Regions from separate parts of the Streptomyces sp. NPDC005648 genome, predicted to be linked through region 1. Evidence: riboswitches for the same ligand, from Rfam matches in the RefSeq annotation. Region 1 holds a riboswitch; each other region holds the start of a gene.

The links. Region 1 has a riboswitch for cyclic di-AMP ahead of ABZT17_RS31740 (M23 family metallopeptidase). Riboswitches for the same ligand answer to the same signal wherever they lie in the genome.
Region 2: another riboswitch for cyclic di-AMP. It lies ahead of ABZT17_RS01995 (NlpC/P60 family protein); the one in region 1 lies ahead of ABZT17_RS31740 (M23 family metallopeptidase).
Region 3: another riboswitch for cyclic di-AMP. It lies ahead of ABZT17_RS03380 (transglycosylase family protein); the one in region 1 lies ahead of ABZT17_RS31740 (M23 family metallopeptidase).

The regions. Positions count from the first base shown of each region.
Region 1 covers NZ_JBEXCS010000069.1:34,801-38,067, reverse strand. Annotated here, with positions in the region: gene ABZT17_RS31750 (HPr family phosphocarrier protein) at 1-42, shown strand, start outside; gene ABZT17_RS31745 (GntR family transcriptional regulator) at 190-882, opposite strand; gene ABZT17_RS31740 (M23 family metallopeptidase) at 1,071-1,835, opposite strand; cyclic di-AMP (ydaO/yuaA leader) riboswitch at 1,848-2,011, opposite strand; gene ABZT17_RS31735 (pitrilysin family protein) at 2,212-3,267, opposite strand, start outside.
Region 2 covers NZ_JBEXCS010000002.1:137,768-141,034, reverse strand. Annotated here, with positions in the region: gene pcrA (DNA helicase PcrA) at 1-1,357, opposite strand, end outside; cyclic di-AMP (ydaO/yuaA leader) riboswitch at 1,588-1,759, shown strand; gene ABZT17_RS01995 (NlpC/P60 family protein) at 1,768-2,928, shown strand; gene ABZT17_RS01990 (tellurite resistance/C4-dicarboxylate transporter family protein) at 3,157-3,267, shown strand, end outside.
Region 3 covers NZ_JBEXCS010000004.1:18,645-21,911, reverse strand. Annotated here, with positions in the region: gene ABZT17_RS03385 (transglycosylase family protein) at 69-1,103, shown strand; cyclic di-AMP (ydaO/yuaA leader) riboswitch at 1,246-1,467, shown strand; gene ABZT17_RS03380 (transglycosylase family protein) at 1,471-2,154, shown strand; gene eno (phosphopyruvate hydratase) at 2,452-3,267, shown strand, end outside.

The sequences.
Region 1 (3,267 bases):
CTGGTCGCGGAGGGGCTCGAGGAGCTTCCCGAGACCGTCTGAAAAGCGAATTGAGGTTCACGGCACTCGCCGCCCCACAGCACTGAAGGGCTCGTCCGGAATTACCGGGCGGGCCCTTCGCTTTTCCCTTTCGCGGGCAGCAGAAGTAATCCCCCGCGAATTGTCTCCTCTTTGTATACGGCGCCCGTGTTAATGCCGCAGGCCCGACATGTTTACGGGATGTTGCGAGTTCCTCACACCGTTCACCCGTTCGGGGGCGCCGAAGCGCAGGCGGTGGGCGGCGGTCGAGCGCTCGGTGTGCAGCGTGGTGATGGCACGCGCGCGGTCGCCGTCCCCGCGGGCCACCGCGTCGACGATCGCGCCGTGCTCCGCCCAGGACTCGACCGGGTTGGCGGGCGCGTCGACGGCGTACATCCAGGCGATCTTGTGGCGCAGCTGGGTCAGCATCGAGGTCAGCGCGGGGCTGCCGGAGGCCTGCGCGAGCGTCTCGTGGAACCAGCCCCCCAGGGAGCGCAGATCCTCGCTGCTGCCCCTCCTGGCGCGCTCCTGGCCCAGCCTGACGAGGCCTCGGAGGACCTTGAGGTGGGCCTCGGTGCGCCGCTGGGCGGCCCGGGAGGCGCCGAGCGGCTCCAGGAGCATACGCATCTCCAGCAGGTCGGAGGCCTCCTGCTCGGTCGGCTCCGCGACGCACGCGCCGGCGTGCCGCCTGGTCACCACGAAGCCCTCGGCCTCCAGGGTGCGCAGGGCCTCACGGACGGGGACGCGGGAGACGCCGTAGCGGCGGGCGAGGAGTTCCTCGGTGAGGCGGCTGCCGCGCTCGTAGACACCCGCGACGATGTCGTCACGGATGGCCGTGCACACCGAGTGCGCCGGAATACGCATGACCAACCTCCGCCTTAATCCCCGTGAAACGTCGTCGATTGACGTTGTGTCCAAGGACTCTATTGCAATGAGCCGGAATTTCCGACGGCGGACCGGAATCCATGGATATTTTTTGGACAGCAGGGCGACAGAAACGGCGAAACCCCGGCTCGGGGAGCCGGGGCCTCGGAAGATCTCGCGGTCCGTCGTCAGACGTTCACGCCGTGCGAGCGCAGGTAGGCGACCGGGTCGATGTCCGAGCCGTACTCGGCGGTCGTACGGGCCTCGAAGTGCAGATGCGGTCCGGTGGTGTTGCCGGTCGAGCCGGAGAGGCCGATCTGCTGGCCCGGGGTGACCTTCTGGCCGGCCGAGACCCCGATGGACGACAGATGGCCGTACTGGGTGTACGTGCCGTCGGCCATCCTGATCACGATCTGGTTGCCGTAGGCCCCGCCCCACCCGGTCTGCACGACCGTGCCCGAGCCCACGGCGTGGACGACGGTGCCGCTCGCCGCGTGGAAGTCGATGCCGGTGTGGCTGCCGGAGGACCACAGGGAGCCGCCGGTCTTGTAACCCGTGGAGACGTACGAGTCGGAGATCGGGGCGACGAAGGTGTTGAGGCGCTTGCGCTCGGCCTCGCGGGCGGCCCGCTCCTTGGCCTCGCGCTCCGCCTTGGCCTTCGCCTCGGCCTTCTTGCGCGCGGCCTCGGCGGCGGCCTTCTTGCGCGCGGTCTCCTCGGCGGCCTGCTTCTGCGCGGCGGCCTGGGCGTCGATCTTGTCGGCTATGGAGTCGCCGATCGTGATGACGGGGGTGAGACCGGTCTGCTCCACGGAGTTGTCGGCGGCGAGCGCGGGAGCCGCGAGGCCGCCGATCACACCGGTGGTGGCGAGGGCCGCGACGCTCGCGGCCTGGGCTGTACCGCGCTTGATGCGGCTGGGACGACGGTGCTTCCCGGTGGCGCACATGAACGCCATGTGGTGGCTGGTCCTTTCCTTCCCTCTCGCCTACCGGGTTAGCTGACGGGTTCGGAGCAGGAAGGTCTCCTACGGACCCCCTCGCGGCTCGCACGGGCATCCGATTCACCCCAGGGACTGCGTGGGTCCCCGGCTCCCCTGGCTCGCGCCGTACGGGGACTCGGCGATGGCTGTCCGGTGCCGCGGATGCGGCGCGGTGCCTGACGGACAGCCCGGACGACGCTAAGCGGGGCCGCTTTCAATCCCCAAACGGATCACGGTGTTTGTAGCGCATCCCACAGGGCAGACAGGCAACTCTCCTTCGATTCCCCGCCAATTCGGACAAAAGAGAGCCCTGGTGACGCGCGCGTCACCAGGGCCCCACGCGCGCGTGGCGCTACTCGGCGGACACCACGGTGACTTCACCGATGCCGAGGGCCTCGACGGGCTCCTTGATCTGGGCCGCGTCGCCGACCAGCACGGTCACCAGCCGGTCCACCGGGAACGCGTTCACGACCGCCGCGGTGGCCTCCACGGTGCCGGTCGCGGCGAGCTGCTGGTACAGCGTCGCCTGGTAGTCGTCGGGCAGGTACTGCTCGACCTGGTCGGCCAGGGTGCCCGCGACGGCCGCCGCGGTCTCGTACTTGAGCGGCGCAACGCCGACGAGGTTCTGTACGGCGACATCGCGTTCGGCGTCGGTGAGACCGCCCTCGGCGAGCGTGCGGAGCACCTTCCAGAGGTCGTCCAGTGCGGGACCGGTGTTCGGGGTGTCCACGGAACCGCTGATGGCGAGCATGGCCGCGCCGGTGCCGTCCGGGGCGGACCTGAGGACCTGCCCGAAGGCGCGCACCCCGTACGTGTAGCCCTTCTCCTCGCGCAGCACACGGTCCAGACGCGAGGTGAGGGTGCCGCCCAGGCAGTACGTGCCGAGCACCTGGGCGGGCCACACCCGGTCGTGCCGGTCGGCGCCGACGCGGCCGATGAGGAGCTGCGTCTGGACGGCTCCCGGACGGTCCACGATGATCACGCGGCCGGTGTCGTCGGCCGTCACCGCGGGCACCGGGCGGGGGTCGGCGCCGGAGCCGGTCCAGGCACCCAGGGTCTCGCCCAGCAGCCCGTCCAGGTCGATGCCGGCGAGGTCGCCGACGACCACGACGGTGGCCGTGGCCGGCCGGACATGACGGTCGTAGAAGCCTCGTACCGCCACCGCGTCGATCTTCTCGACGGTCTCCTCGGTGCCCTGGCGCGGGCGCGACATGCGCGAGGTCGCCGGGAACAGCTGGCGGGAGAGCTCCTTGGCGGCACGGCGGGAGGGGTTGGCCAGCTCGTGCGGGATCTCGTCCAGGCGGTTGCGGACCAGCCGCTCGACCTCGCTGTCGGCGAACGCGGGCGCCCTGAGCGCGTCGGCGAGCAGACCGAGCGCCTTGGCGAGCCGGGAGGCGGGGACCTCCAG
Region 2 (3,267 bases), on a different contig from region 1:
GCAGGCCGACGCGGATGAAGACCTCTTCGAAGACACGGGACTGGGCGTTCGTACGGTAGAAGACGGCGACGTCGCCGGCCTTGGCGTCACCCGAGTCCGTCAGTCGGTCTATCTCCTCGGCGACGAACTGGGCCTCGTCGTGCTCGGTGTCGGCGACGTAGCCGGTGATGCGCGCGCCCGCGCCCGCGTTGGTCCAGAGGTTCTTGGGGCGGCGGGACTCGTTGCGCTCGATGACCGCGTTGGCGGCGGAGAGGATCGTCTGGGTGGAGCGGTAGTTCTGCTCCAGGAGGATCGTCGTCGCGTCCGGGTAGTCCTCCTCGAACTGGAGGATGTTGCGGATCGTCGCGCCGCGGAAGGCGTAGATCGACTGGTCGGCGTCACCGACGACACAGAGCTCGGCGGGCGGGACGTCGTACTCGTTCGGGGGGACGTCGACGGGGTGCTCGCTAGTCCCCACCAGCTCGCGCACGAGGGCGTACTGGGCGTGGTTGGTGTCCTGGTACTCGTCGACCAGGACGTGTCGGAAACGGCGGCGGTAGTGCTCGGCGACGTCCGGGAAGGCGCGCAGCAGATTGACCGTCGTCATGATCAGGTCGTCGAAGTCGAGGGCGTTCGCCTCACGCAGCCGCGACTGGTACATGGCGTAGGCCTGGGCGAGGGTCTTCTCGAAGCCGTCGGTGGCCTGGGCCGCGAAGTCCTCCTCGTCGATCAGCTCGTTCTTCAGGTTGCTGATCTTGGCGCTGAAGGACTTCGGGGGGTAGCGCTTGGGGTCGAGGTCCAGGTCGCGGCAGACCAGGGCCATCAGACGCTTGGAGTCGGCGGCGTCGTAGATCGAGAAGGACGACGTGAACCCGAGTTTCTTGCTCTCGCGGCGCAGGATGCGCACGCACGCGCTGTGGAAGGTCATCACCCACATCGCGTTCGCCCGCGGGCCGACGAGCTGCTCGACGCGCTCCTTCATCTCGCCGGCGGCCTTGTTGGTGAAGGTGATCGCGAGGATCTGGCCCGGGTGCACATTCCGCTCGGCGAGCAGGTGGGCGATGCGGTGGGTGAGGACGCGGGTCTTGCCGGAGCCGGCGCCGGCCACGATGAGCAGGGGGCTGCCCGCGTGGACGACGGCCGCGCGCTGGTTCTCGTTCAGCCCCTCCAGGAGGGCGGCCGCGTCGAGCACCGGGCGGGGCGCGCCGTCGCGGTAGTAGGCGTCCCGGTCCGGCGGCACGTCGAACTTCCCGCCGAACAGATCATCCGGAACGGGCTCCGGCACATGATCGTCCTCGGGCGGTGGCGGGGGCTCCTCCTCGCGCCCGCGTGGGGCCTGGAGGTCCGCCAGGAAGCTGTCGTCAAAGAGGCTGCTCATCGCTCTCCGAGTCTAGGCCGCCCCACTGACAGCCCGCCGCCGCCCTGAGAACATCCACCGAATCACCCTTGGCGACAGCGCTGTCACACCGTGCGATCGAAGGGCACGCCCTGACCGAAGGTCACGAAAACGTATCGGGCATATCGAACATCAACCTTCACATGAGCCACACGAGTTGGCTACCGTTCTGAGCAGGCCGTACGCCCCCCACCGGCGAACCCCGCCGGGCCGTACGCCCTCCGCCGAGTCCGGAGCGCCGCCGCGCGGCCGGAGCCGGGGACCCACACCGACCTTGGGGTGAATCGGCCCAACCGCCCTTCCGGGCACGGGCCGTAGGGCAACCCTTCCGAACCACCCGCCCGAACCCGACAGCTGACTCGGTAGGCGGAACATGGAAGGAGTCGCCTCCTTTGGCGTCGCACCGCAAGTCGCGCCCCGCGGGTACGCGCGTAGCAGGCATACGCACCCCCGCTCTCGCCACGGCCGCCCTCACCTCCGTGGCCCTGCTGTCCCAGACGGCCGACGCCACCCCCTCGGCGGACGGCAGTCCGAGCCTGGAGGAAGTCGAGAAGAAGGTCGACGACCTCTACCGGCAGGCCGAGTCGGCCACCGAGAACTACAACGCGGCGAAGGAGAAGACGACCAAGCAGCGCAAGCGCGTCGACAGCCTCCTCGACGACGTCGCCAAGCGCGCCCAGAAGCTCAACGAGCAGCGGCAGCGGCTCGGTTCCCTCGCCGCCGCGCAGTACCGGACCGGTGCCGCCGCGCCGGACACGGCGACCTTCCTGCTCGCCGACTCCCCGCAGGACTATTTCGATCAGACGCAGCTGATGGGGCGGCTGACCTCCCGTCAGAAGAGCGAGGTCGACGACTACTTCGCCGAGCAGTCCGCCACGATGACGAAGCGCGAGGAGGCCTCCGAGAGCCTGCGGACGCTCACCGAGTCGCAGAGCGATCTGCAGACCGCCAAGGCCGCGGTGCAGAAGAAGCTCACCGACGCGCGCGAGCTGCTGTCGAAGCTGGACGCCGAGGAGAAGGCACGGCTCGCCGAGATCGAGAAGCGGAAGCAGGAGGCGGCCGACCGCAAGGCCGCGGAGCTGGCCAAGGAGCAGGCGGCCGAGCAGCGCGCCGAGGAGGCCGCGGCCCAGGAGAGCGGCTCGTCGTCCGACACGAGCGCCTCCGACAGCTCCGGCATCTCCGGCGCCACGTACTCCACCGAAGCCGCCAAGGCTCTCGCCTTCGCCCGCGCGCAGATCGGCAAGCCGTACGTCTGGGGCGCCGCCGGCCCCGGCTCCTACGACTGCTCCGGCCTCACCCAGGCCGCCTGGAAGGCCGCCGGCGCCACCCTCCCGCGCACCACCTACGACCAGGTGAACGCCGGCACGACCGTCTCCCTCGCCGACGCCCGGCCCGGCGACCTGATCTTCTTCTACGACGACATCAGCCACGTCGGCCTCTACATCGGCAACGGCATGATGATCCACGCCCCGAAGCCGGGCGCGTACGTCCGCGAGGAGTCGATCTACTACGGTGGCGAGTCCATCATCCACAGCGTGGTACGGCCTGCCTGAGCAGCGGTTCGCCCTGGAGCGGTACGGCACGCGCGCGTGGGGTGCGCAGTCGGGCGCGCTTGGAGCTGGCAAGCGGGCGCGTGCAGCTTGCAAGCGGGCGCGCGTGGAGTGTGGGGGCAGGCAGACATGGTCGTGCGCCCCTCCTTCCCCCCTGCGCTCGCGCGTATTTCTTCGCGCCCGTGCGCGTGCCCCCCTCCCACCCCGTCCCGCGCTCCTTAGCATCGGCGCATGTCCGGCCTCTCCCAGCTCGCCCATGTTTCTCCGCTCCGTCCTCTACGTGACTGGTGGGCCGAGCGGCCGCCGGCGGCCGGGGCCGCCGTGATGGCGAGCGGCATCGTG
Region 3 (3,267 bases), on a different contig from region 1:
TGGCGGCGCCGATGTTTGGCCCAAGCTTCACGCGCCGCGGTCACTGCTGTCTCGTGAAAGGCCCCCGCATGCTCTCCGGGAACGGTCGTCACCGTCGCCCCCGCCAGGCTCCGGCACTGCTCGTCGCGGCCGGAGTGACGGGCTCCGCCATCGCCATCCCGCTGTTCGCCGCGAGTGGCGCCAGCGCGGCCGACGGGACCACCTGGGACAAGGTGGCGCAGTGCGAGACCGGCGGCTCCTGGAGCGAGAACAGCGGGAACGGTTTCTACGGCGGTCTCAAGCTGACCCAGGACGACTGGCAGAAGTACGGCGGCCTCGACTACGCCCCGAGCGCCGACCTGGCCAGCCGCAACCAGCAGATAGCCGTCGCCGAGAAGCTGCTCGACGCCGAGGGTGTCGGCGCCTTCCACACCTGTGGACTGACCTCCGGGCTGACCAAGGACTCGGGTGCCGCCGACGTCGACACGGGCGTCGCGGACGGTTCATCGAGTTCATCGAGTTCATCAGGTTCGTCCGGTTCGTCGAACTCGTCGGGTTCATCTGATTCGTCCGGAATTTTGGACTCGACTGGTTTGTCCAACTCGTCGGGCAGCTCGGCCGACGGCTCCTCGGGTGCGTCGTCCAGTGCCTCGCCCTCCGCCTCTCCCGACACTTCGTCCGATTCCGCAAGCAACAATGCCAAAACGGGCGCCTCCGCCTCGCCCACCGAGTCCGCGGCGGGCGCGTCTCGGGGAGCCGAAAGTTCGCCCGCAGATGGGTCCAAGGGTGACGACTCGGACAATTCCGAGCAGGCCGTGGGCTCTTGGAGCCTCGTCGACACCGGAGCCATCGACTCGGCCGCGGGCGCCGTCACGGACGCCGTCGGCACAGGCAGTGGCACCGGCAAGCACCGCGGTGCCGCCGCCGACGAGGGCTCGACCGGGAAGGCCGCGTCCGACGCGTATACCGTCCACGCCGGCGACACTCTCGCCTCCATCGCCGACTCCCTTGGCCTGGACGGCGGGTGGCGCGCCCTCTATACCGCCAACCAGCAGGCCATCGGCACCGACCCCAACCACATCTCCGCCGGTCAGACCCTGCGACTCCCTGCCGAACAGGGGTAAAAGTGACGGGAGTTCACGTCACACTTCGCACCGAATGTCCGGATTGGTGAAAGTGTGGGATGAGTCTCAGAAGCCCTGATCGTCTTTGAAATTCCCCGGATTCCCTGTCTACGGTCGTCACCGCTCGGCAACACGAGCCCCGACAGCCGCAACGCCGAATCCTGCCAGCGGCCGTACGGGAACAGTCGTCGCTACAGCAGCGCCGTGGGCAGGAGCGGGGGACCCAAGGTAAGTGCCGGACCCGGCGGTTGACGCCGGAGACGGCTAGGGGTGTAGCCGCGCCTCGTGAGAGCGAGCGTGCGGCCGGGCAACTCAACCGGCCCGAACCCGACAGCTCACCTCGCAGGCGTCGGTGAGGGGATCAACCATGCTGTTTTCCGGCAAGGGCAAGCACCGTCGTCCGTCCAAGGCCACCCGTGCCGCCGCGCTCGCCGGTGTCACCGGTGTCGCCATAGCCGCCCCGCTGATGGCGGCCGGCAACGCCTCCGCCGCCACCGCCTCGGAGTGGGACGCGGTCGCCCAGTGCGAGTCGGGCGGCAACTGGTCCATCAACACCGGCAACGGTTACTACGGCGGCCTGCAGTTCTCCGCCTCCACCTGGGCCGCGTACGGCGGCACCGCCTACGCCTCGCAGGCCAACCAGGCCAGCAAGGCGCAGCAGATCGCCGTCGCCGAGAAGGTCCTCGCCTCCCAGGGCAAGGGCGCCTGGCCGGTCTGCGGCACGGGCCTGTCCAGCGCCGCCTACAACGGCGCGAGCGCCTCCAGCGGCAGCTCCTCGAACACCGGCACCCGCTCCTCCGGCGAGCAGACCGCCTCCCGCTCCTCCGAGCGCACGACCGTCAAGAAGTCGACCAAGACCGTCACCACCCCGACCGGCAAGAAGGTCAAGAAGGGTGACGGCGAGTACAAGGTCGTCAAGGGTGACACCCTGAGCTCCATCGCCGAGAAGCACCACGTCAAGGGCGGCTGGGCGAAGCTGTTCAAGCTGAACAAGGACATCGTCGAGAACGCCGACCTGATCTACCCGGGTCAGCAGCTGCACCTGAAGTAAGCAGACAGCTGAACCACAGCGCCCTGACAGCCGTGTCCCCCACTGTGGGGGGCACGTGAGGGCCCTCCCCCCCCGTCCCCACGGGCTCCCCGCTCCGGTGCGTGTTCCCCCGTACGCACCGGAGCGGGGTTCTTTTTGCCCGGCGCTTGCCCCCACGTTTTGTTCCGTTCGGAAACAATTTACTCTCGGTTCTGCCCAAGGCGTGGTCGGCGACGTGGCCGATCGGCCGGAGGCGGTTAGGCTCGTCTCGCAGAGCCACCGCGCTCCTGCCGCAGCCGCGTCACATTGAAGAAGGAGATGCTCGTGCCGTCCATCGACGTCGTCGTAGCCCGGGAAATCCTGGACTCCCGAGGCAACCCCACGGTCGAGGTCGAGGTCGGCCTCGACGACGGCAGCACGGGTCGTGCCGCCGTCCCGTCCGGCGCCTCCACCGGTGCCTTCGAGGCCATCGAGCTCCGCGACGGTGACCCCAACCGCTACCAGGGCAAGGGTGTCGAGAAGGCCGTCCTCGCCGTCATCGAGCAGATCGGCCCGGAGCTGGTCGGCTACGACGCCACCGAGCAGCGCCTGATCGACCAGGCGATGTTCGACCTGGACGCCACCGACAACAAGGGCTCCCTCGGCGCCAACGCCATCCTCGGCGTCTCGCTCGCCGTCGCCCACGCCGCCTCCGAGGCCAGCGACCTCCCGCTCTTCCGCTACCTGGGCGGCCCGAACGCGCACCTGCTCCCGGTGCCGATGATGAACATCCTGAACGGCGGCTCGCACGCCGACTCCAACGTGGACATCCAGGAGTTCATGATCGCCCCGATCGGCGCGGAGACCTTCTCCGAGGCCCTGCGCTGGGGCACCGAGGTCTACCACACCCTCAAGAAGGTCCTGAAGTCGAAGGGCCTGTCGACCGGCCTCGGCGACGAGGGCGGCTTCGCCCCGAACCTGGAATCCAACCGCGCCGCGCTGGACCTGATCCTCGAAGCGATCAAGGAAGCCGGTTACCTCCCCGGCGAGCAGGTCGCCCTCGCGCTCGACGTCGCCGCCTCCGAGTTCTACAAGGACGGCAAGTACACGTTCGAGGGCAAGGACCGCTCGGCCGCCGAGATGACGGAGTACTAC